4 regions of the Rummeliibacillus sp. TYF005 genome follow, and region 2 is predicted to be linked to each of the others. Evidence: riboswitches for the same ligand, from Rfam matches in the RefSeq annotation. Region 2 holds a riboswitch; each other region holds the start of a gene.
What was found. Region 2 has a riboswitch for S-adenosylmethionine ahead of CW357_RS15385 (hypothetical protein). Riboswitches for the same ligand answer to the same signal wherever they lie in the genome.

Region 1: another riboswitch for S-adenosylmethionine. It lies ahead of CW357_RS09975 (methionine ABC transporter ATP-binding protein); the one in region 2 lies ahead of CW357_RS15385 (hypothetical protein).
Region 3: another riboswitch for S-adenosylmethionine. It lies ahead of metK (methionine adenosyltransferase); the one in region 2 lies ahead of CW357_RS15385 (hypothetical protein).
Region 4: another riboswitch for S-adenosylmethionine. It lies ahead of CW357_RS07290 (methionine ABC transporter ATP-binding protein); the one in region 2 lies ahead of CW357_RS15385 (hypothetical protein).

What each region holds. Positions count from the first base shown of each region.
Region 1 covers NZ_ML122558.1:9,424-14,752, reverse strand. Annotated here, with positions in the region: gene CW357_RS09990 (LysR family transcriptional regulator) at 1-409, shown strand, start outside; gene CW357_RS09985 (MetQ/NlpA family ABC transporter substrate-binding protein) at 532-1,362, opposite strand; gene CW357_RS09980 (methionine ABC transporter permease) at 1,416-2,084, opposite strand; gene CW357_RS09975 (methionine ABC transporter ATP-binding protein) at 2,077-3,102, opposite strand; SAM riboswitch class I at 3,227-3,330, opposite strand; gene CW357_RS09970 (thioredoxin family protein) at 3,388-3,696, opposite strand; gene CW357_RS09965 (toprim domain-containing protein) at 3,709-4,050, opposite strand; gene gcvH (glycine cleavage system protein GcvH) at 4,174-4,554, opposite strand; gene CW357_RS09955 (arsenate reductase family protein) at 4,632-4,988, opposite strand; gene CW357_RS09950 (acyl-CoA dehydrogenase family protein) at 5,129-5,329, opposite strand, start outside.
Region 2 covers NZ_ML122582.1:4,592-9,920, reverse strand. Annotated here, with positions in the region: gene CW357_RS15390 (dicarboxylate/amino acid:cation symporter) at 1-798, shown strand, start outside; gene CW357_RS18360 (hypothetical protein) at 823-993, opposite strand; gene CW357_RS15385 (hypothetical protein) at 1,361-1,720, opposite strand; SAM riboswitch class I at 1,841-1,943, opposite strand; partial or broken gene CW357_RS18915 (LysE family translocator) at 2,173-2,762, shown strand; gene CW357_RS15375 (helix-turn-helix domain-containing protein) at 2,831-3,610, shown strand; gene CW357_RS15370 (hypothetical protein) at 3,767-4,186, shown strand; gene CW357_RS15365 (KTSC domain-containing protein) at 4,422-4,643, opposite strand; gene CW357_RS15360 (hypothetical protein) at 4,803-5,300, shown strand.
Region 3 covers NZ_ML122572.1:32,526-37,854, reverse strand. Annotated here, with positions in the region: gene CW357_RS13985 (MFS transporter) at 1-528, shown strand, start outside; gene CW357_RS13980 (S16 family serine protease) at 1,045-1,674, shown strand; gene metK (methionine adenosyltransferase) at 1,729-2,934, opposite strand; SAM riboswitch class I at 3,200-3,315, opposite strand; gene pckA (phosphoenolpyruvate carboxykinase (ATP)) at 3,516-5,102, shown strand.
Region 4 covers NZ_ML122550.1:24,396-29,724, reverse strand. Annotated here, with positions in the region: gene CW357_RS07300 (Y-family DNA polymerase) at 1-1,078, shown strand, start outside; gene CW357_RS07295 (YolD-like family protein) at 1,118-1,453, shown strand; SAM riboswitch class I at 1,575-1,674, shown strand; gene CW357_RS07290 (methionine ABC transporter ATP-binding protein) at 1,803-2,816, shown strand; gene CW357_RS07285 (methionine ABC transporter permease) at 2,806-3,498, shown strand; gene CW357_RS07280 (MetQ/NlpA family ABC transporter substrate-binding protein) at 3,554-4,387, shown strand; gene CW357_RS07275 (hypothetical protein) at 4,496-5,134, opposite strand.

The DNA of each region.
Region 1 (5,329 bases), on a different contig from region 2:
TATCGCAGCACTTGTCCCTTCATCACATCGTCTAGCCAAAAAAGATCAGATCCAATTAACAGAATTACGTAATGAAGGATTTGCATTATTTCCAGAAGGATTTATATTAAACAAAGTAGCGGTAGAAGCATGTAAATCAGTTGGATTTACACCAAAGATTAGTTCTGAAGGTGAAGATATGGATGCATTAAAAGGATTAGTAGCAGCAGGTATCGGAGTTACCCTATTACCTGAAAGTGCGTTCTATGACGCTACCCCTCGTCGAACAAAAAAACTAGCATTGGTGGAACCTCCATTTACACGTAATGTCGGTGTTATTTATCCTATAAACCGCGAGCTAGCACCTTCGGAACAAATTTTCTTAGACTTTGTAAGTAACTTCTTCTCTAGATTGACGCAGTTTAAATAATTTCTCAGAATAGATTATAAGATTGATAATTTTATATTTTGGAGTTAAATATCGAAAACTATTTCAATATACACAAAAAGACGCTAGAACGAAATTCGCTCTAACGTCTTTTTTCATCTTTATTATTCAGATACAGGAACTACTGAACCTTTCCATTCTTCATTGATGAAGTCTTGAATTTCTTTTGAATGTAGGACATCCACTAATTTTTTCACAGCTTTATTGTCTTTGTTTTCTTTCTTCACTGCAATAACGTTTACATATGGTGAATCTTTGTCTTCAAGAGCAATTGCATCTTTTGTTGGTGTTAAACCTGCATCGATTGCAAAGTTAGAATTGATAACTACTGCATCTCCTTCTTCGTTTTTATACATTTGCACTAACATTTCAGGAGCAGTTTTTGCATCGATTTTTAATTTTTTTGGATTTTTCGCAATATCTTTGATTTCTGCTGAAGCTTTATCTATGCCTTCTTTTAATGTGATTAAGCCTTTAGCTTCTAGTAATGTTAGAATACGACCTTGGTCAGCTACAGAGTTACTGATTAAAATTGTCGCTCCTTTTGGAAGTTGATCTAGTTTTTTATATTTTTTAGAGTAAATACCGATTGGTTCGATATGAATACCACCAGCGTTTACAAAGTCGTAACCATTATCTTTGATTTGTTGTTCTAGGTATGGAATGTGTTGGAAATAGTTCGCATCTAAATCGCCGGAATCTAAATCCTTATTAGGCAATACATAATCTTGATATTTTTGAATATCTAATTCTACGCCTTCTTTTTCAAGAATTGGTTTTGCCTTTTCTAAAATTTCTGCGTGAGGTACATTAGAAGCACCTACTACTAATTTTGTTTCTTTTGAATCACCAGATGATGCTTTTTCGTCTGATCCGCAAGCTGCTAAGCTTAACGCTAATGATGCTGTTAGAATTCCTGCTACAAGTTTCTTCATGTTTTTTCCCCTTTTCTTTTCAAATATGTGAACGTTAATACGTATACACCAAACTATCGTTTATCTGTTTTGGATGTAATAAAATCACCTATAAATTGAATGATAAATACAATCACTAACACTAATACAGTTGCGACAAATGTTACATCGTTACGACTTCGTTGGAAGCCATCCATAAACGCTAAGTTTCCTAAACCACCAGCACCGATTACACCTGCCATTGCAGTGTAACCAACTAATGCTACTGCTGTTACGGTAATACCTGATATTAAAGCGGGTAATGACTCTGGGATTAAAACCTTATAAATGATTGTCCAAGTTTTAGCTCCCATAGAACGTGCCGCTTCAATTACACCTTTATCAATTTCACGTAAAGCGATCAAAACCATTCGAGCATAGAATGGTGCAGCTCCTATGATTAAAGCTGGTAACGCTGCATTGGCTCCACGAATTGTTCCTAGTAAAAAGTTTGTAAATGGAATTAAAAGAATAACTAAAATGATAAATGGAATTGATCGGAAAATATTCACAACAGAGCCCGTTAGTAAGTTGACAACTTTGTTCGCCCAAAGTTGTGTTGGACTTGTAAGGAATAACAGAATCCCAAGAACTAAACCAATTATGAATGTAAGAACTGTTGAAACAGCCGTCATGTAAATGGTTTCTCTTGTAGCTTCCCACATGATTTCCCAATCGACATTCGGAAAGAGATCATTAAGCATTCTTGATCACCTCCGTTTTAATACCTTGTTCATCTAAATATTGAATCGCATTTGATACGTCGCTATCATTTCCAACAATTCGGACGATTAACGTACCATATGGACCACTCTTTGTCGGAGATATATTGCCATGCACAATATTCACATCGATACCAAACTCTCGTATCAAATAAGAGATTACAGGTTGCTCAGTTTTAGAACCAACAAAGAATAACTTTATCAACTGATCATTCGGGTAATCATCCAACATTTGTGAAATGGACTCTTTGTGCCCAGCTGTTTCAGTAACTTGAGAAACGAATTTCTTTGTTACAGTTGCTTTTGGAGATTGGAAAACTTCTAGAACATTTCCTTGCTCAACAACTTTCCCAGCTTCCATCACTGCTACACGATGACAAATTTTTCGGATGACATGCATCTCATGTGTGATTAAAACAATTGTTAGTCCAAGTTTTTCATTGATACTTACAAGTAAGTCTAAGATTGCATCCGTTGTTTCTGGGTCAAGGGCTGAGGTTGCTTCATCACAAAGTAACACTTCTGGATTATTTGCTAGCGCTCTAGCAATACCTACACGTTGCTTTTGTCCACCTGATAGTTGGGAAGGATATGCTTTTTCTCTTCCTTTCAAGCCGACTAACTCTACTAGTTCAAGTACACGTTTCTGACGTTCTGCTTTACTAATACCAGCAATCTCTAATGGAAATGCTATATTCTCTTCGACTGTTCTCGACCATAATAAGTTGAAGTGTTGGAAAATCATACTTATTTTATGGCGTGCATTTCGAAGTTCTTTCCCTTTAATCGATGAAATATTCTGTCCATTTACTGTGACTTTACCTGATGTAGGCTTTTCTAAGCCATTGAGTAAACGGATCATTGTGCTTTTACCAGCACCACTATAACCGATAATGCCAAAAATCTCACCATCATTTATTGATAGGTTAACATCATTAACTGCAGTTAGAGATCCATTAGCGGTTTTGTATTTTTTTACGACATTTTCTAGTTGAATCATACTCAAAACCACCTTTTATATTTACGTCATTGTCGCTCGGGTCTGAACAGCCTCTTTCGCTTTTAATATAAAAGACCCTTCTGTAAGATTAACAGAAGGGTCCACGTAATATACGAAAACCGTTCTCTCATCTTCCAAAGTTCTCACTTTGCGTGAATTGGCACCGTGTCACATTGTGACGGTTGCCGGGCTTCATAGGGCACTTCCCTCCACCTCTCTAAATAAGAGTAACGTAAATAATTATTTAATTTATGTTTGTTACTTTACCACTCTATGTTAACATCGTCAATCTTTTTTCTGAATTTTTTCAAATAAGTATGAAACAGATTGAAATGCATAGATTTTATCTCTTACTTTTCCATTTTCAGTAATTAGTAAACATGGGACACTTTCAATTTTATAGTCTATGGCTAATTGTTCCACATAATTGATATTAGCCTTTCCCATTGGAATGTCTGGAAAGGTTGCTTCCATAATCTCCATCATTTTAGAAGCTACTTGGCACGTTCCACACATTGAAGTGTATAAATAGAAAGTACATTGTTCTTTACTTTCCTTCATATTCTCCCATTCTTCAATTGACCATTCTTGCATAACTTGTCATTCCTATTCTATAAGATAAGCTGGATTTACTTTAAAATCAGCAGCCAATAATATTCTAGCTAAATATTTTCTTGGCGTTACTTCCACTTGTTTATATAAAGAAAGGGTTCGTAAAAAATACGTCTCAGGATATTCTCTCTTCATCAAAGCACGAAGGCAATCGCCTGAATAATCTTCGTCAAAAAAAGCATATAAATCATATTCTTCATAGGGATAGATAAGTTCTTCTAAATTACTCGCACTAATCGTTCCATTCGTACATAGAATTGGAATATCTTCTGCTAATATGGGGTGAATTTGCAATTTATCCTGCCTACCTTCTACAATAAGCACTTTATCAGACAAGCTAATTCCTCCTTACAGTTTTATCCCGCATTGAGTGCAGTAAAAACCTTAACTTAATAGTGTGAACTGCTTGATGTACGTAAAAGCGCCAACACAAAAAGTGTGGCGCTTTTATTGGCAAGATTATTCTTCGATTAGTTCTTGGTATTTTTCTGGTGTAAGTAATTCTTCAATTTGTGATACGTCAGAAGGTTCAATCACAACCATCCATGCTTTTTCATATGGAGATTCGTTAACAAATTCTGGGCTATCTTCTAGTTCTTCATTAATTTCTACAACTTTACCTGAAATAGGTGCATAAAGTTCAGATACAGTTTTTACAGATTCAACACTACCAAATGGTTCATCTGCTACTAGATCGTCACCTACTTGTGGAAGTTCAACGAATACGATATCACCTAGTTCTGATTGTGCGAACTCTGTAATTCCGATGCGTACTTTTCCATCTTCTGCTTTTACCCATTCATGTTCTTCTGTATAACGTAAATCTGTTGGTATGCTCATCATTAACCCTCCAAATATGTATTTAAATTCACTTCAATTTTGACATATTCCGTATTTAAAAACAAGCAAATGTATAACTATTTCCATGTCTTTTCAAAGTCATCAATTTTAAAACCTAATGTGATTCTTTGACCATCGGTAACAATCGGTCTTTTAATGAGCATTCCATCTGATGCTAACAATTCAAGTTGCTCATCTTCAGACATTTCCTTTAAGCGATCTTTTAATTGTAGTTCGCGATATTTCATCCCAGAAGTATTAAAGAATTTTTTCAATGGCAGGCCACTCATTTTCAAAAAATTTGTTAATTCTTCTTTTGTAGGTGTTTGTTCAACTATATGTTGTAATTCAAACTCGATTCCATTTTCCTTTAACCAAGCTTGTGCTTTTTTACATGTTGTACATTTTGGGTATTGAATTAATCTGATCGTCATAAGAATGCTCCTTTTATATGTTTTATAACTACATCCCTTCTCTTCATTGTATTGTATGATGACTTTCTTATTCAAGAAAGAAATCCGATCACTCTATTAGGATGACCGGATTTCTCTACGTTATACAAATTCTTCAAATACTATACTGTATATTTCTCTGCAGCAATTAGTTTTACAGAAGCTTGACGTTTTTTAGCAATCAAATTATATGGAGTGAATCGTGTAAGTTTACGTAGAGCAGATAGTAACATGCGAGCATTGTCACCTTCTACAGAACCAATAATTGTTTCTTTTGCTTCTTTTTCAATTTCAGCAAATGCTTCTTGAACGAAAATTTCTGT
Region 2 (5,329 bases):
TCGGTATTCATAGGGATAGCTTTAGCATTTTTGGGAGACCGAGTAAAGTCTGCTTTAAAGGTAGTTGATGAGGCTAATGAAATTATGCTGTATTTAGTATCATTAGTTATGAAATTTGCACCATATGGTACATTTGGTTTGATCGCTTCTGCGATTGGTAAACAAGGATTTGATGCGATTAAAGCAATGGGACTTTATATGATTGTCGTTTTAGTCGCATTAATCGTTCACTTTGTTTTGGTTTACGGTGGTGCGCTTAAATTTTTGGCGAAAAAGAATCCAATTCAATTTGTGAAGGATTTCTTCCCGGCCATGACGGTTGCGTTTAGTACTTCAAGTAGTGGTGCAACATTGCCGATTTCTATGAAATTAGCTCAAACTAAACTAGGTGTCCCTAAATCTATAAGTAGTTTCGTTCAGCCGCTAGGTGCGACAGTAAATATGGATGGAACAGCCATTATGCAGGGGGTTGCAACTGTATTTATAGCACAAGTATATGGAGTCAATCTTACTATCACAGAATTAGCGATTGTTGTCATCATCGCAGTTCTTGCAAGTATTGGTACAGCAGCAGTGCCTGGAGCTGGTCTAATCATGTTAGCAATGGTATTAAATGCTGTGTCATTACCAGTAGAAGGAATTGCTTTAATAATCGGTATTGACCGAATACTTGATATGGCTCGTACGGCAGTAAATGTGTCAGGAGATGCTGTATGTGCAATGTACGTTTCGCAAACTGAAAAAGGTAGCGAAGAACAATATACAGAAAATGAAAAATCACTACCTCAAGCACAATAAGGCGGGGTAGCGAAAAATTTCAGATTAATGAAGAACAACTAAGTCCTTAATCTCTTCATAGGTTAAGGACTTTTTCTTTGGTTTCTTTACTTTATTAGCCAATCCACGCAAAACGATGGGGAATCCACGTATTTTGGGATCCAATCCACGCAGATCAGGGTTTAATCCACGCAATCGAGCATCCAATCCACGCAATTCAAAATTGAATCCACGTTCCGGACAATTTAGGTCATCCGTAAGTGCATCAAAGAAAAGAAGGAGATACTCCTATTAAGCGCGACAGATATTTCATTAGATTCAAAAAAACTATCCGCGATAAGTAGTCTTGAACTATCAAGAATGATTAGAAATCCAATCCACGCAATCGAGCATCCAATCCACGCAAATCAGGGTTTAATCCACGCATTTAGGAATCCAATCCACGCAATCGGGAGTTCAATCCACGCAAATAGAAATTGAACCCACGTTCCGGACAATTTAAGTCCTCCGCGAATGAATCAATCCAGAATGAAACAAGGGAACACTCCAAGCTTAGCGGGTGTTCCTTTGTTTACGTTACAGATTATTTTGATGTACAAATCACTGTACGGTGCCCGTGAGGAAATACATGTTTCATATAATTTCCTGAGGTTACTGGAATCTTGAGACCTTTTTGTTCTAAAATCATCCAAATTGTTCGGTCTAATGCAAAGATTTCTTCCTTCATCAATCGGTTTATCTGACTTTTTTTGAAAGCCAATTGATATGTCTTTCTTTGGAACTTAACTGTCATGTAGTAATGGGGCAATGTTTTGACTACTACTTCACATACATCTCCATTTTCGGATAACTCTTGTTGAACACAATTTCCAAGATGTTTGAAAAAATCCTTTGCTGATAGATGTTGAATCATTTGTGTTCGAATAAGACTACTGCTGTTCATTTTAGATTCTCTCCTTTTTTATGAGCCAAAATGGTCTCTATTTCAATAAGGTATGAAGAGAAAAAAATAAACCCCTCTACTGCAGTTGTGAATGCAATAGAGGGGTTCGCTAAATCCCGTTCGTTATCATTCAAAGCACTGCTTTGCTGGATGAAGCACCTTACCGCTTGGCAGGTTGCTGTGAAGTCAATGAGCCAGGACTCTCGTTCACTCTCGATAACCTTATTAAATTAGTGCTATTGTAACATATTATATTTATGGATACAAGGATAATTATTGGTTTTTTGTTGATATCAGGTATTCTATGGTTTTTAAATTTACAATAGTTTGAAAATTCAGCTAGAAATAGTGCTGATTGTCGTGTACACTCGTTATTATCTATTAATGTATGGTTAATGGCAAAAATATAAGGGGGAATAAGAGTGGTAGATTTTTTTACTTTTCTTAAAGGAATGCTTATTGGTTTTTCGATTGCAGCTCCTGTTGGTCCAATTGGGATTTTATGTATTCGTAGAACGATCGCCTATGGTAGAGTAGTTGGGCTTTTTACAGGATTGGGAGCAGCAACGGCGGATGCTCTTTATAGTATATTTGCCGTATTTGGCTTGACTATTGTCACGAATTTTTTAATAGGTCAACAATTTTGGCTTCAATTAATAGGGGGGATTTTCCTTTGCTATTTAGGCGTTAAAACAATGATGTCAAAAGCTTCAGTGCAATCAGCAAAAGCACAAGGAACAAAAATTTGGAGTGCGTATATTTCTGTTTTTTTCTTACCATCACAAATCCGATGACAATACTATCGTTTATAGGAATATTCGCCGGTCTAGGATTTTCAAATAGTCAAAGTAACATCATTTCATCGTCCCTACTAGTATTAGGAGTTTTTTTAGGCTCTGCTTTTTGGTGGCTACTCCTTAGTTTTGTTGTGAGTTTAGTTAAGGAGCGGATAGAGTATAAAATGCTATCTGTGATTAATCGAATTTCGGGCCTCATCATTTTGTTGTTTGGTATAGCTTCCCTTACTTCTTCATTACAATAAAATTTTGTCCGATTTTCCTTCCTACTTTCTATGTAATTAGTAAATAGAAAGAAAGTAGGTAGATGTAAATGGCGCGTTTTGACTATTTAGCAACGTATGTCATATTTGAAAGCGTACAGGAAATGGACGAACATGTGGAATGTCATATTCGAAAAAATTTTTATGAATTAACGGAATCAGAAAAAGCTGTGTTATATAAAGTCGCATCGCATGCACTAGATTACCCAGGGGTATGTCATCTAAAAGCAAAAACAATCGCAGAATCTTTAGGAATATCTATAAGAACCGTTTTTCGAAGTTTAAAACATCTTGAAGAACTTCAGATTATTCAACGTATACATACAAAAAAGATGAATGGCATTAAAGGTGCCAACATCATTTTAATTTTATCTTCGCATGACACATCGAGCGTGTCACATCAAGAGAAAGCCGAAAATGCATGTGAGCGTAAGGATGAAGCAACCAATTTTCAAAAGGAACCATCTAATTCTCTTAACCAAAAACATTTATATGTAAAACATACCTATCCGATGCTAAATTCATCATTAAGAAATCGTATCTTCCATCATCTAGCTGCAACTACTGGTGAAACGAAGGCGACAAAGAGATTTCTAAGCGTAATCCAAAAACAACTCAAGCCATTACTAAAATGGGAAGTATGGCAAACTCAAAAAATGAAACTTGAAGAGATCGGGTTCACTCTTTTTAAAGAAGTTATTCAAAAAACAAAAAAATGCAACATCAAAAACCCATTTGGTTATTTATATTGCAGATTAAGCAAAAAATTGGATGATGTGATGATGGAAATGATAGAAACATATGCAGCTGAAGCAAGGGATGGTCATTGAAGTAGAGTAAGTGAATAGGTACTGCTTGAAGCTTATCGATATTATATTTAATTTTTGAAAGGTGGTAATACGTTAGATATCTTTATAATATTTGGATGAATTTTGTACAATAAAGCGGATAAGTATTGATTCAGTTGTCAGATAGGGGATGATGGGATGAAAAACTATTTTACATTAGCATTTATTGTTGCATTAATACTTGGGGCGATTACGTATTGGAATTTCTACGAGAATAAAATAGATGGAAGTTCGGAAAATAGCGTATGGAAAGCCGAATATGTAGAAGAAAAGATTGGTGGAAGTTCTATAGGATGGATAGCAAATGTCGATCAAAAAAATGATGAAAAATTGACAGTGAAGAAGCTTGAACTTATAAAAAACGGAAAAGTAATGGCTGAGCAAACAGAGTTCAAAGAGTTTAAAGATATTAATGGAAAAAACTACACACTCCATCCTTTTTCGTATCCCGAATTGTATGGAGGAGACGCACCAGAAAAAGAAGATTCCTATCATGTACGGATTATATGGGAAGATCATGCGAATAAAGAACATACGGATGAGATTGAATTGAAGTGAGAATTGCATAGGGATTTAGTAAAAATTAATAAAAACAAGACGGTTGCGTTAGTCCGTTTAATTTGAAAAGGAAACTTAACAAAAAAGGACTTCTTTTAATTATGTTAATAATTTAAGAGAGCCAAAATAAATGAGAAAAGTCATGTTACAACCGTTTAATGAATAAAGTAATACTTGTAGTTAAAAGAAAAGCCTCAATACCATAAAGGCATCGAAGCTTTAAGCTATACATACGTTAAGACTGATTTTGCAATCGTACAAAACGATATTTGTCTTTTATAAATTGTTTGAAATAACGTCCTGGTGAATCGGCTTCCATTAGACCTTTGTAATACAATTCTGGAACTCCGTAGTATTCGAATACACCATCTTTGATAAATTCAATTCTTAAAATCATCGCACTAGAATTATAGCCGACAGAAGCCAATTTAGAAGAAGTAACCGCTTTCATTTCCATAGTAATTCGCCTCCAAAGTTTTCAATATAACTGTTGTGAAAATAATAATAACAGATATTAAGTAAAAATGAAAGCGCTTACTATAAAGATAGTGTAAAAATTTGAAATTCACATTTTAAACGAAAGAAATCTAATATAATAAGAGAAGGGGGGATGATGTTGAAAATAAAACAGTTTATTACTTTTTTAATCATTTCGAATTTATTGACCCTTGGATTTGTTTGTTATTCAATTGTTCAACATAATTTTCAACAAGAATCTTATTTCTTAGATGAAATTCAAGCGCCTCTCGTCCAACTACAAGCTACGATTAATCACCAAAAGGAAAATAATTGGAAAGACCCAGAACTCATTTCATACCAAGCTTCTACTATTCAAAACTCTCTTGAGAAAGTGTTAGATAAATCACATTTTGCACATTCAAAATTGACGGAACATGAACAGTCCAATTTACTTCAAATAAATAAAGCCCTACAAAAACTGCCACAAAATACGGAGTACACAATAGCCAATTGGAAGAAAGAAGATCAACAGAAAGCCATAGCATTGGAGAAGGTATTAAAAAAGGCAAAGTTATCAAAAGATAACAGTAATCATGTAGATTATAAGGAATTTATGAAACAATGCAAGATTGTTGCGAATGAATTAAAGGAATAATCGGTATGTATGAAAAAGGCTGCTCAAAA
Region 3 (5,329 bases), on a different contig from region 2:
ACTGGTCTAATTGGTACTCATTTTGTAGGATATTGCATGAGTTATGGTATTCCGATGGTTCTTGCTGCTTCGATGTTAAGTTTTATGGGAATATTCGATCTGGTTGGTACAACTTTATCCGGTTGGCTTAGTGATAAAATTGATAATCGTTGGCTATTATTTTCTTATTATGGGCTTCGGGGCCTTTCCCTATTGTTTTTACCTTTTGCATTAAATAACGGCTCTATTACTCTACTTGTTATTTTCTCAGTTTTCTATGGCCTTGATTGGATTGCAACAGTACCTCCTACTATTGGCCTTGCAAGACGCGAGTTCGGTATGAAGAAAAGTGCTATGATGTACGGTTGGATGGTCGCATTTCATCAAGTTGGTGCAGCAGTTGCTGCTTATGGTGGTGGACTTATCTACAATATCTTTGATTCTTACACATGGGCATTTATACTTTCAGGGGTATTTTGTGCATTAGGCAGTCTGTTTGTTATTTTACTCAAAAAACATGATCCTAAAAATGAAATTATTATGGATTAAACTTTAAACAGTAATTCTGTGTTTATTCAGCCTTCTTTCCTAGGAATCACTCTTCTTCATCTTCTTTTTATTTTGCTTGCTATTCTTACTACCCGTTAATGTCTGTTGAATCTGAAACAGTTTGAATGTTATTTTACGTTCTATCATCCAACATAATAGTATAAATAGTTTTATATACTATTATGTTCCAGTTTCAATATTAAAATCCAGATAGGCATATCAAGTAATATAAGGAGTGAATTTCTCATTTTTAGAAATAAAAAGAATATGTCTTTTCTTTTAGTTAGCTTTTTGTGCATTTTATTTTATCCCATATTTCTACTACTATATCTTCAAAACAAAATTAGTGGTTCATCTTTTATTCTTTTCTTTTTACTTAGCCTAATTATTCTAACAACTGTTCATATTTTAAAAAGGAAAAAAGTATACAAAAGAAAAATCAGCTATGCAGTTTGTATACTTTTTATATTATTTTGTTATGAGCTTCCGCTAATTTTTTATGATGCTACAACACATGTGGCACTTCTTTATCAGCCACCTGAGGAAATTATCGAAGGGACTAATATCTATTTACTTGGTGTGAATAGTGTAGAATTCTCTTTAACAAAAAATAAATTAGATGTTTCGAAAATCTTAGAAAGACAACATGTCAAGCCACTTGCTATCGTTGAAGGTGATAATAAAGATCGCTATGCTAGTAAAAATAGACAACTTTTAAGCTGGCTTCATCTTAAAGAAGACACTACTGAACAAATGAAGAAAAATGTTAGTTACTATTTAAATCAAACTGATCAAAAAACTAATCAAAAAATAGATGCATTTCTAAATAGAGAACGTATTGGTGGAGATAGCGGAGGTTTAGCACTTGTATTATCTGGAAAGGTTAAAAATGGAGATTTGCAAAACGAACACCCTATTGCCATAACTGGATCAATTGACAAAAATGGAGACGTAAAACCAATTGGTGCGTTAAAAGAAAAAATCCAAATCGCTAGTATTTCAGGCATTTCTTATATGATTATTCCAAGCGAAAATAAAAAAGAAGCTATTAAGATACGAAAGGCGATTAATAGTAATATTCAAATTTTTGATGTAGCAACAATTGATGAGGCAATTGATGTTGTTGAAAAGATTAATGAAAAATAAAAAAGTCGATCACTTTTTTGTGAACGACTTTTTTATTTTGTTAAAACTTCACTTTTATTTTGGAGAAACAGCAAATTTAGCTTTTAATGCTGCTGCTTTGTCTGTATTTTCCCAAGGCACATTCAAGTCTGTACGACCAAAGTGACCGTAAGCTGCTGTTTGTTTGTAAATTGGGCGACGTAGGTCAAGCATTTTTATAATTCCTGCTGGACGTAAGTCAAAGAATTCTCGAACTGCTTCTACTAGATCACTCTCTTTAACTTTCCCAGTACCGAAAGTATCGACTGCGATTGATACTGGTTGTGCAACACCGATTGCATATGCAAGTTGTACTTCTGCACGTTCTGCAAGACCTGCGGCAACAATATTTTTCGCAACATAACGAGCTGCATATGCACCAGAACGGTCAACTTTTGTAGCATCTTTCCCAGAGAAAGCACCGCCACCATGACGAGCATATCCACCGTAAGTATCGACGATGATTTTACGACCAGTAAGACCTGCATCACCTTTAGGGCCACCAATTACGAAACGGCCTGTTGGATTGATGAAGTATTTTGTGTTGTCATCTAGAAGTTCTGCCGGTACAACTTTGGCAATAACTTCTGCTTTTAAATCTTTTTTAATTTGGTCTAAAGATACTTCTTCATCGTGTTGAGTAGAAATAACAATTGTGTCTACTCTAACTGGATGGTTATTTTCATCATACTCGATGGTTACTTGTGTTTTACCATCAGGACGTAAGTAATCTAATTGGCCTGATTTACGAACTTCTGTTAAACGACGAGCTAATTTATGTGCCAAGCTAATTGGAAGTGGCATTAACTCAGGTGTTTCGTTGCAAGCATAGCCGAACATTAAACCTTGGTCCCCTGCACCAATTGCTTCAATGTCTGCATCTGTCATAGATCCTTCACGTGCTTCTAATGCTTTGTCAACACCTTGTGCGATATCAGGTGATTGTTCACCTACAGCAACAAGTACTGCTAGGTTTTCTGCATCAAAACCGTATTTACCACGAGTGTAGCCAATTTCCGCTACTGTATCGCGAACAATACCTTTCATATCTACATACGTAGTAGTTGTTAACTCACCTGTTACAAGTACTAGACCTGTTGTAACCGTTGTTTCACATGCTACACGTGCATTTGGATCTTTTGCTAAAACAGCATCCAAAATTGCATCTGAAATTTGGTCACAAATTTTATCTGGGTGTCCTTCTGTTACGCTTTCTGAAGTAAATAATCTTCTGTTTGTCATTTGGTTTCCTCCTATTATCAACGAGATCCTCTCGAAAAAAAGATACGGTACTCATTACCCATGTCCGTTTAAGTTCTAAACGTCAAGCCAGCTATAAGCTGCTTTTTTAACACGAGGATATAGAAAGTGCCATAATATAAATAGAATGCAACAAATCGCATATAATAATGAAACAAATCAGATTTGCTTCTATTTTTTGAAAAAAAAAAACCTTTCACTCATCGAAAATCAATGAGGAAAGGATATGTTTCGTAAGCACCTTTCACTCTTATCGTTCAAGGAATCTTCCTTGCATCAGATTAGCACCAACGCATCACGTGAAAGATAATGCAGGTTGCCGGGCTTCATAGGGCCTGACCCTCCACCAGCTCGGGATAAGAGTATCCGTTCTAATGCATATAGTAAGTGATATTACTATGAAAGTCAAACTTATTTTCTTATAGTAACAAAAAAATCAAAATCATAAAAATAAATCCCTATTAGTATAGACTATTCATTTCAATGTGTTATACTAATTCTCGAGATGAAGAATAGAAACCCTTTTAAAGGGTAATAACATAAAAAGGAAGGTACGAACAAAGATGAATTCAGTAGAAATTGCGAATGAACTGAAGGGTTTATTACAAGGAAATAACATTTCAGAACAAATTTCAGTCCCACAATTAGTGGAAAAAGCAACTTCCCGCGGTGAAGCAATCTTAACAGTAGATGGCGCTGTTCGTGCAGTAACAGGCAAATATACAGGTCGTTCACCTAAAGATAAATTTATGGTAGTCGAAGAATCTTCTAAAGATCAAATTGATTGGGGTAAGATTAACCAACCAATTTCTGCAGAAGTATTTGATTCATTATATAACAAAGTTGTTAACTATTTAAAACAAAAAGAAGAAGTTTTTGTGTTTAAAGGCTTTGCAGGTGCAGACAAAGATTCTCGCTTAGCAATCCGCGTTGTTAATGAATACGCTTGGCATAATCTATTTGCTCACCAACTATTCATCCGTCCTACTGATGAAGAACTAAATGCACATGAAGCTGATTTCACTATTTTATCCGCTCCTACTTTTAAAGCGGACCCAAAAGTTGATGGTACAGCTTCAGAAACTTTCATCATCGTATCTTTAGAAAAACGTATTATTTTAATCGGCGGCACTGAATACGCTGGGGAAATGAAAAAATCTATCTTCGGTATTATGAATTACTTATTACCACAAAACGGAATCCTGCCAATGCATTGTTCTGCAAATGTAGGCGAACAAGGTGACGTTGCTCTATTCTTTGGTTTATCAGGTACTGGTAAAACAACGTTATCAGCTGATGGTAATCGTAAACTAATCGGTGACGATGAACATGGTTGGTCTGATAACGGCGTGTTCAATATTGAAGGTGGTTGCTATGCAAAAACAATCAACCTTTCAGCTGAAAAAGAACCTGAAATTTATAATGCTATCACATTCGGTACAGTGCTTGAAAATGTTATCGTAGATTCCGAAACTCGAATTCCTGACTACGATGATGAGACACTAACACAAAATACTCGTGTTGCATACCCAATCCAAAACATCGAAAATATCGTTGATCCTTCTATTGCAGGTCATCCAAAAACTGTTATTTTCTTAACAGCAGATGCTTTTGGAGTTTTACCTCCTATTAGTAAGTTAACGAAAGAACAGGCAATGTATCACTTCTTATCAGGTTTCACTTCAAAAACACCTGGTACAGAACGTGGTGTTGTAGAACCTGAACCTGTATTTTCAACTTGCTTCGGAGCTCCTTTCTTCCCATTACACGCTACTGTTTATGCAGAAATGTTAGGGAAGAAAATTGATGAACACCAAGTAAATGTATTCTTAGTAAACACTGGTTGGACTGGCGGAAGTTATGGTGAAGGTAGTCGTATGAAACTTTCTTACACTCGTAAAATGGTACGCGATGCTATCGACGGTAAACTTAATGATGTATTTACTGACAAAGACCCTATCTTCGGTCTTGCAATGCCAACTGCAATCGAAGGTGTACCAACAAATCTTTTAAATCCACGTAATGCTTGGGCTAATAAAGAAGCTTATGATAAAAAAGCAACAGAATTAGCTGGTATGTTCCATGAAAACTTTAAAAAATTCGGTGCAGCAGCAGAAGAAATCACTAAAAATGGTGCACCACTCGCTTAACTAAAAATTATTTAAAAACCTATAAGTAAATCCAAAATCGTATGAAAAACGAGCAGTATATTCAACTGCTCGTTTTTTTGTGCATTTTTTATCTGGAGAGACTTTAGCGTTTATGGTGAAATGAATTTATTTTCTCCTGGGATGGGTTTATACGCTCTGGTGGTCCGTTTATCCGCTCCTGTGATTGGTTTATCCGCTCTTGAGATAGTTTTATTCGCTCCTGAGAC
Region 4 (5,329 bases), on a different contig from region 2:
TCAAGTGAAAACTGGAACGAGACTATATGAGATACCGAAGCATCCAGATATTCATTTGTTTGAACCTAAGATGGAATACTTTGTACGCATGTCAGTCGAAATCACCAAGTTATTGAACAGCTATGTGCCGAAGGAGGCCATCCATGTATACAGCATTGACGAAAGTTTTGTGGATCTGACTGGCACTGAAAAACTGTGGGGAGATCCTGTAGAAACAGCACACCAAATCCAATATGAACTCTATAACCAATTTGAAATTCCTAGCACAGTTGGGATGGGTCCTAATATGTTATTAGCAAAACTTGCACTTGATTTAGATGCAAAAAAAACAGGGTTTGCGAAGTGGGACTTTGAAGATGTAGAAAAAAAGCTATGGCCTGTTGCACCATTATCTAAAATGTGGGGAATTGGCCATCGAATCGAGCGAACCCTTAATAATATGGGGATTTTTTCTGTTGGGGATTTAGCGCACGCTGATTTAACAACATTAGAAAGGCATTTTGGTATTATGGGCAATCAACTCTACTATCACGCTTGGGGAATTGATCTATCAAAAGTTGGCGAAGCGCCATTGATAGAAGGTCAAATTAGTTATGGTAAAAGCCAAATATTGATGCGGGATTACAACACTAAAACGGAAGTGCTCGCCGTACTTCTAGAAATGTGTGAAGATGTGGCAAGAAGAGCGCGTGAAGCTTATAAAGTAGGACGTACGATTACGCTTGGGATTTCTTATAGCAAAAACGCTTTTGGAGGAGGTTTCCAGCGTTCACGTACGATAGATGAAGCAACAAACGATACGATGATTATTTATCAAATTTGCCAACAGATATTGAACGAACAATACAACGAGCGCCCTGTACGACAAATCAGTGTCAGTATTTCAAAGTTAGAATCAGAACATTCTATGCAACTTAGTTTTTTTGATAAAACACGTTGGAAACGGCGACAACTTGGGACCACAATGGATCACCTTCGTACCCACTATGGTTCTACGGCTCTATTACGTGCCGTATCATATACAAATGCAGGAACAGCTATCGATCGTTCTAAATTACTCGGTGGGCATAAAATTTAAATCTAAAACTGATTCCAATACTAAGGAGTGGTATTACAAATGTTACGTGATCGAGGTAACATAAAATGGACTGCTATGATGTTGCCAGAACATGTACAAAGACTAAGAACCTGGCAACAAGAAGATCAGCAAATCACAAAGCCGACCTTTGATGAATGGACCCTACAAGCCTTAGAGGAAGAACTTTTGCAAGCATATTACGGCAAAAAAGAAGTATTATTAGACGTTTGGCACCAACAAACTAGTGTTCACTATAGAGGAATCATCACCAAACTAATTAGCGAAGAAAAAAAGCTATGCCTACACAATGATACCCAATATAAAGATAAATGGGTTCCGGTAGAATTTATCCTCAATGTTAAGGTATTTGAATAATAGACATAAAATAAGCCAATATAAAAATATTTTTAAATAATTTATTTTTTCTAAAAATAGATTGACAAATAATATAAAAAGAAATAATATGGTTAACATAAACTTACAACTTAACAAATGGAATTTATCAAGAGTGACTGAGGGATAGGCCCTGTGAAGTCCAGCAACCCCCGTTTGGGAAGGTGCTAATTCCTACAGAATTTATTTCTGAAAGATAAATCGACATCTGATTAGAAGATACATCTTTCAGTAGAAGGATGTATCTTTTTTTAGTAGGAATACATAGTTTTTCAATAGAAATTATGAATTTTTGTGCAATAGTAATTTAACAATGATTAGAGGGATGTATATGCTGGAAATACAAAATGTATCAAAGATTTACAAGGTAAAAAAGAAAAGCGTAACCGGTGTAGATCATGTCTCATTGACAATTGATAACGGAGAGATATTTGGAATAGTTGGTTATTCTGGAGCAGGCAAGAGTTCCTTATTACGGTGCATTAATTTATTAGAACAGCCAACAGATGGACAGATATTAATCGATGGTCAAGATTTAACAAAATTAAAAGGTGAGCAACTTCGACAAGCACGATTGAAAATCGGGATGATTTTCCAACACTTTTACTTAATTAGCCAAAAAACAGTAGGGGAAAATATTGAGTTTGCATTGAAAGCTGCAAATATATCAAAAGAAAAGAGAAATGAAAGAGTCAAAGAGTTGCTCCATATGGTTGGTTTGTCAGATAAAAAAGATGTGTTTCCAGCCCAGTTAAGTGGTGGACAAAAACAGCGTGTGGGAATCGCAAGAGCATTAGCTAATAACCCCTCTATATTACTTTGCGATGAAGCAACATCAGCGCTTGACCCAACAACAACAACCTCTATTTTACGATTGTTAAAGAAAATCAACCGAGAACTTGGTATTACAATTGTTCTAATAACACATGAAATGGATGTTGTGAAGGAAATTTGTGATCGCATGGCTATTATGCAAAATGGAAAGGTAATCGAAGAAGGTGCGGTATATGATATTTTCGCCAATCCTGAAAAGTCGCTAACTCAGGAATTTATCAGCAGTGTAGTGTCTTTTGATATTCCGCCAACCATTTTACAAAACGTTAAAGGTAAGGTAGTCAAAATTTTATTCAAAGGCGATGTAGCTGGTGAAGGTGTTATTTCAGATATGCTACAGCAATTTGAGGTACGTGGGAACTTTCTACACGGCACAATTGAATATATACAGGAAAGACCTCTTGGTATTTTTCTAATGGAACTGAATGGGCAAGTGGCAGATATTAACCGTTCGATTTCCTATATGGAAAGTCGTGGAGTCACAGTGGAGGTGTTAAACAATGCTATTTGATCCTAGTCATTTTACAGAAATGCTTCCTGATATTTGGAAAGCATTTGGTCAAACGCTTCTAATGGTAGGTATTTCATTAGCAGTGGCCTTGGTCATTGGTTTACCACTTGGTTTGCTTTTATTCATCACAGGAAAAGGCTTGTTTTCTACAAGTAGATCCGGTTTACTTGGTAACCGCTTTGTGAATGTAGTGGTTGGCTTTATCGTTAACTTAATACGTTCAATTCCATATATCATTCTTTTAGTAGCGTTATTCCCAGTTACTAAGTGGTTAATAGGCGATACGATAGGGCCTATTGCAGCAAGTGTTTCTTTGTCAGTCGCATCAATTCCGTTTTTCGCAAGACTTGTTGAAACATCACTTCGAGAAATTGATAAAGGTGTTATTGAGGCGTCTATTGCAGTAGGGGCGACACGTTGGATGATTATTAAAGACGTGTTACTTCCAGAAGCAAAATCTGGTGTCATTCAAGGAATCACCATGACTATTATTAGTTTAGTAGCATACTCAGCAATGGCAGGAATTATCGGTGGTGGTGGTATCGGTGACCTAGCAATTCGCTTTGGCTACTACCGTTATGACAACACTATTATGATCGCGACAGTTGTGATATTAATCATCATTGTCCAAGCAATTCAATTAGCAGGAGACGCGATTGCAAAAGCAGTCGATAAACGTTAAAAGTAACTAGCATTCTGAAAAAATAGCTTTTTATAAAAAATTGGGGGTTTTAAACATGAAGAAATTTTTGTTTAGCGTATTAACGCTAGTACTAGCAGTGGCTTTAGCGGCTTGTGGTGGAGATAAATCAAAAGATACAAGTAAAGCAACAAAAACAAAAGACATTACAATTGGTGCAACAGCAGGTCCATATAGTGATATGCTTAAAAAAGCAATCGTACCGGAGCTTGAAAAGAAAGGATACAAAGTAGAGTTAAAAGAATTTAGTGATTATATCCAACCGAACAAAGCATTAGATTCTGGTGACATTGATGCGAATTTATTCCAACACTCTATCTACTTAGAAAACTTTAACAAACAAAATGGAACAAAAATCAAAGGTCTAATCATTGTACCAACAGCACCAATGGGCTTTTTCTCTAAAAAATATAAATCAGTCGATGATATCAAAGATGGAGCAACAATTGCCATTGCAAACGACCCATCAAACTTAGCTCGTACTTTAAAATCTTTACAAGATCAGGGACTAGTCAAAATTGATGATAATATTGACCAATTAAAAGCTTCTACAAAAGATATAAAGGAAAATCCTAAAAACTTAAAATTCAAAGAAATTGAAGCAGCAGGACTTCCTCGTGCTGTAGAAAGTGCGGATCTAGCTGGTGTACCAGGAAACTTTGCATTAGCAGCAGGTATGAAATTAGACGATGCCGTATTCCTAGAAAACATGCCTGATCAATTCCGTAATGTCGTAGCAGTGCGTGAAGCAGATGAAAATTCACAACTTGCAAAAGATCTTAAAGAAGTTGTTGAATCTGATGAATTTGAAAAAGTAATCGATTCACAATTCAAAGGATTTGGTAAACCTGATTGGATGAAAAATAAATAGAATCAGTCCTAATCGCATATGTTCGATATAAACAAAAAGGGAAATTGCCTGGCGCAATTTCCCTTTTTATATGGGCTATTCAATATTCTTTTATAGAAAAGCAGCCAATCAGCTTTTCATTTTCCCTTCCATTTCTTGAAAGCTATAAACGAGCAAATACTTTTGAATACCTCTAGCTTGTTTAATAGCTTTTGTTGAATGATACTTAAAATTTTTCCTATCTTGTTGTTTAAAAGAGATTAAACTTTCAATGGAAGGCGACATCCACTTTTCTGTGAATTTGGGTATTAAAGCTTTAGCTTGTTCATAGTTTCCTAAAAATACTTCACTGTGGGCAATCATATAGCTTTGGAATGGTTCTCTTGTAATTTGCTTTGCTTCAGATAAGGCACGATGATAATCCTTCTCTAGCATTGCAAGTATAGAAGCGTAGTTATGCTTGACGTACGGTTGCTTATAGGAGGTGATTATTTTTTGTAGAGCGGCTTTTTGTTCGGCGACAGTCTGATGTGCGATTGCATAAGGGTATGCATAGAGAGAGCGATGCTTATTTGATTCAAGAAAATGTTCCACTTTTTTTAGATTGTTTGTCCATAATAATGCGTTGAAGTGAGGATACATGGTAAATGAAAAAACATAAAGAAAAAGTAAAATGAAAATTAGCCATTTAGATATATCCATTAATAGCAAAAAAGTACAAGCGATAATTGCAAATAAATAAATCAGTGTCAATTTCCATAATTGCATGAGCTTCACTCCTTTTCATTTATTATAATTAAAATATTCAAAAAAGTCTTTTTGTATATGTGTTCTTTTAAGAGAAACAACTATTGTGTTTTTAAAGAATACAATATATAATATTTTTAACGAAAAATATAGTAATAACGTTAAATAAAAGCGTTATTAATGTACACTCTAAAAATACAGTTGTATTTTTATAAA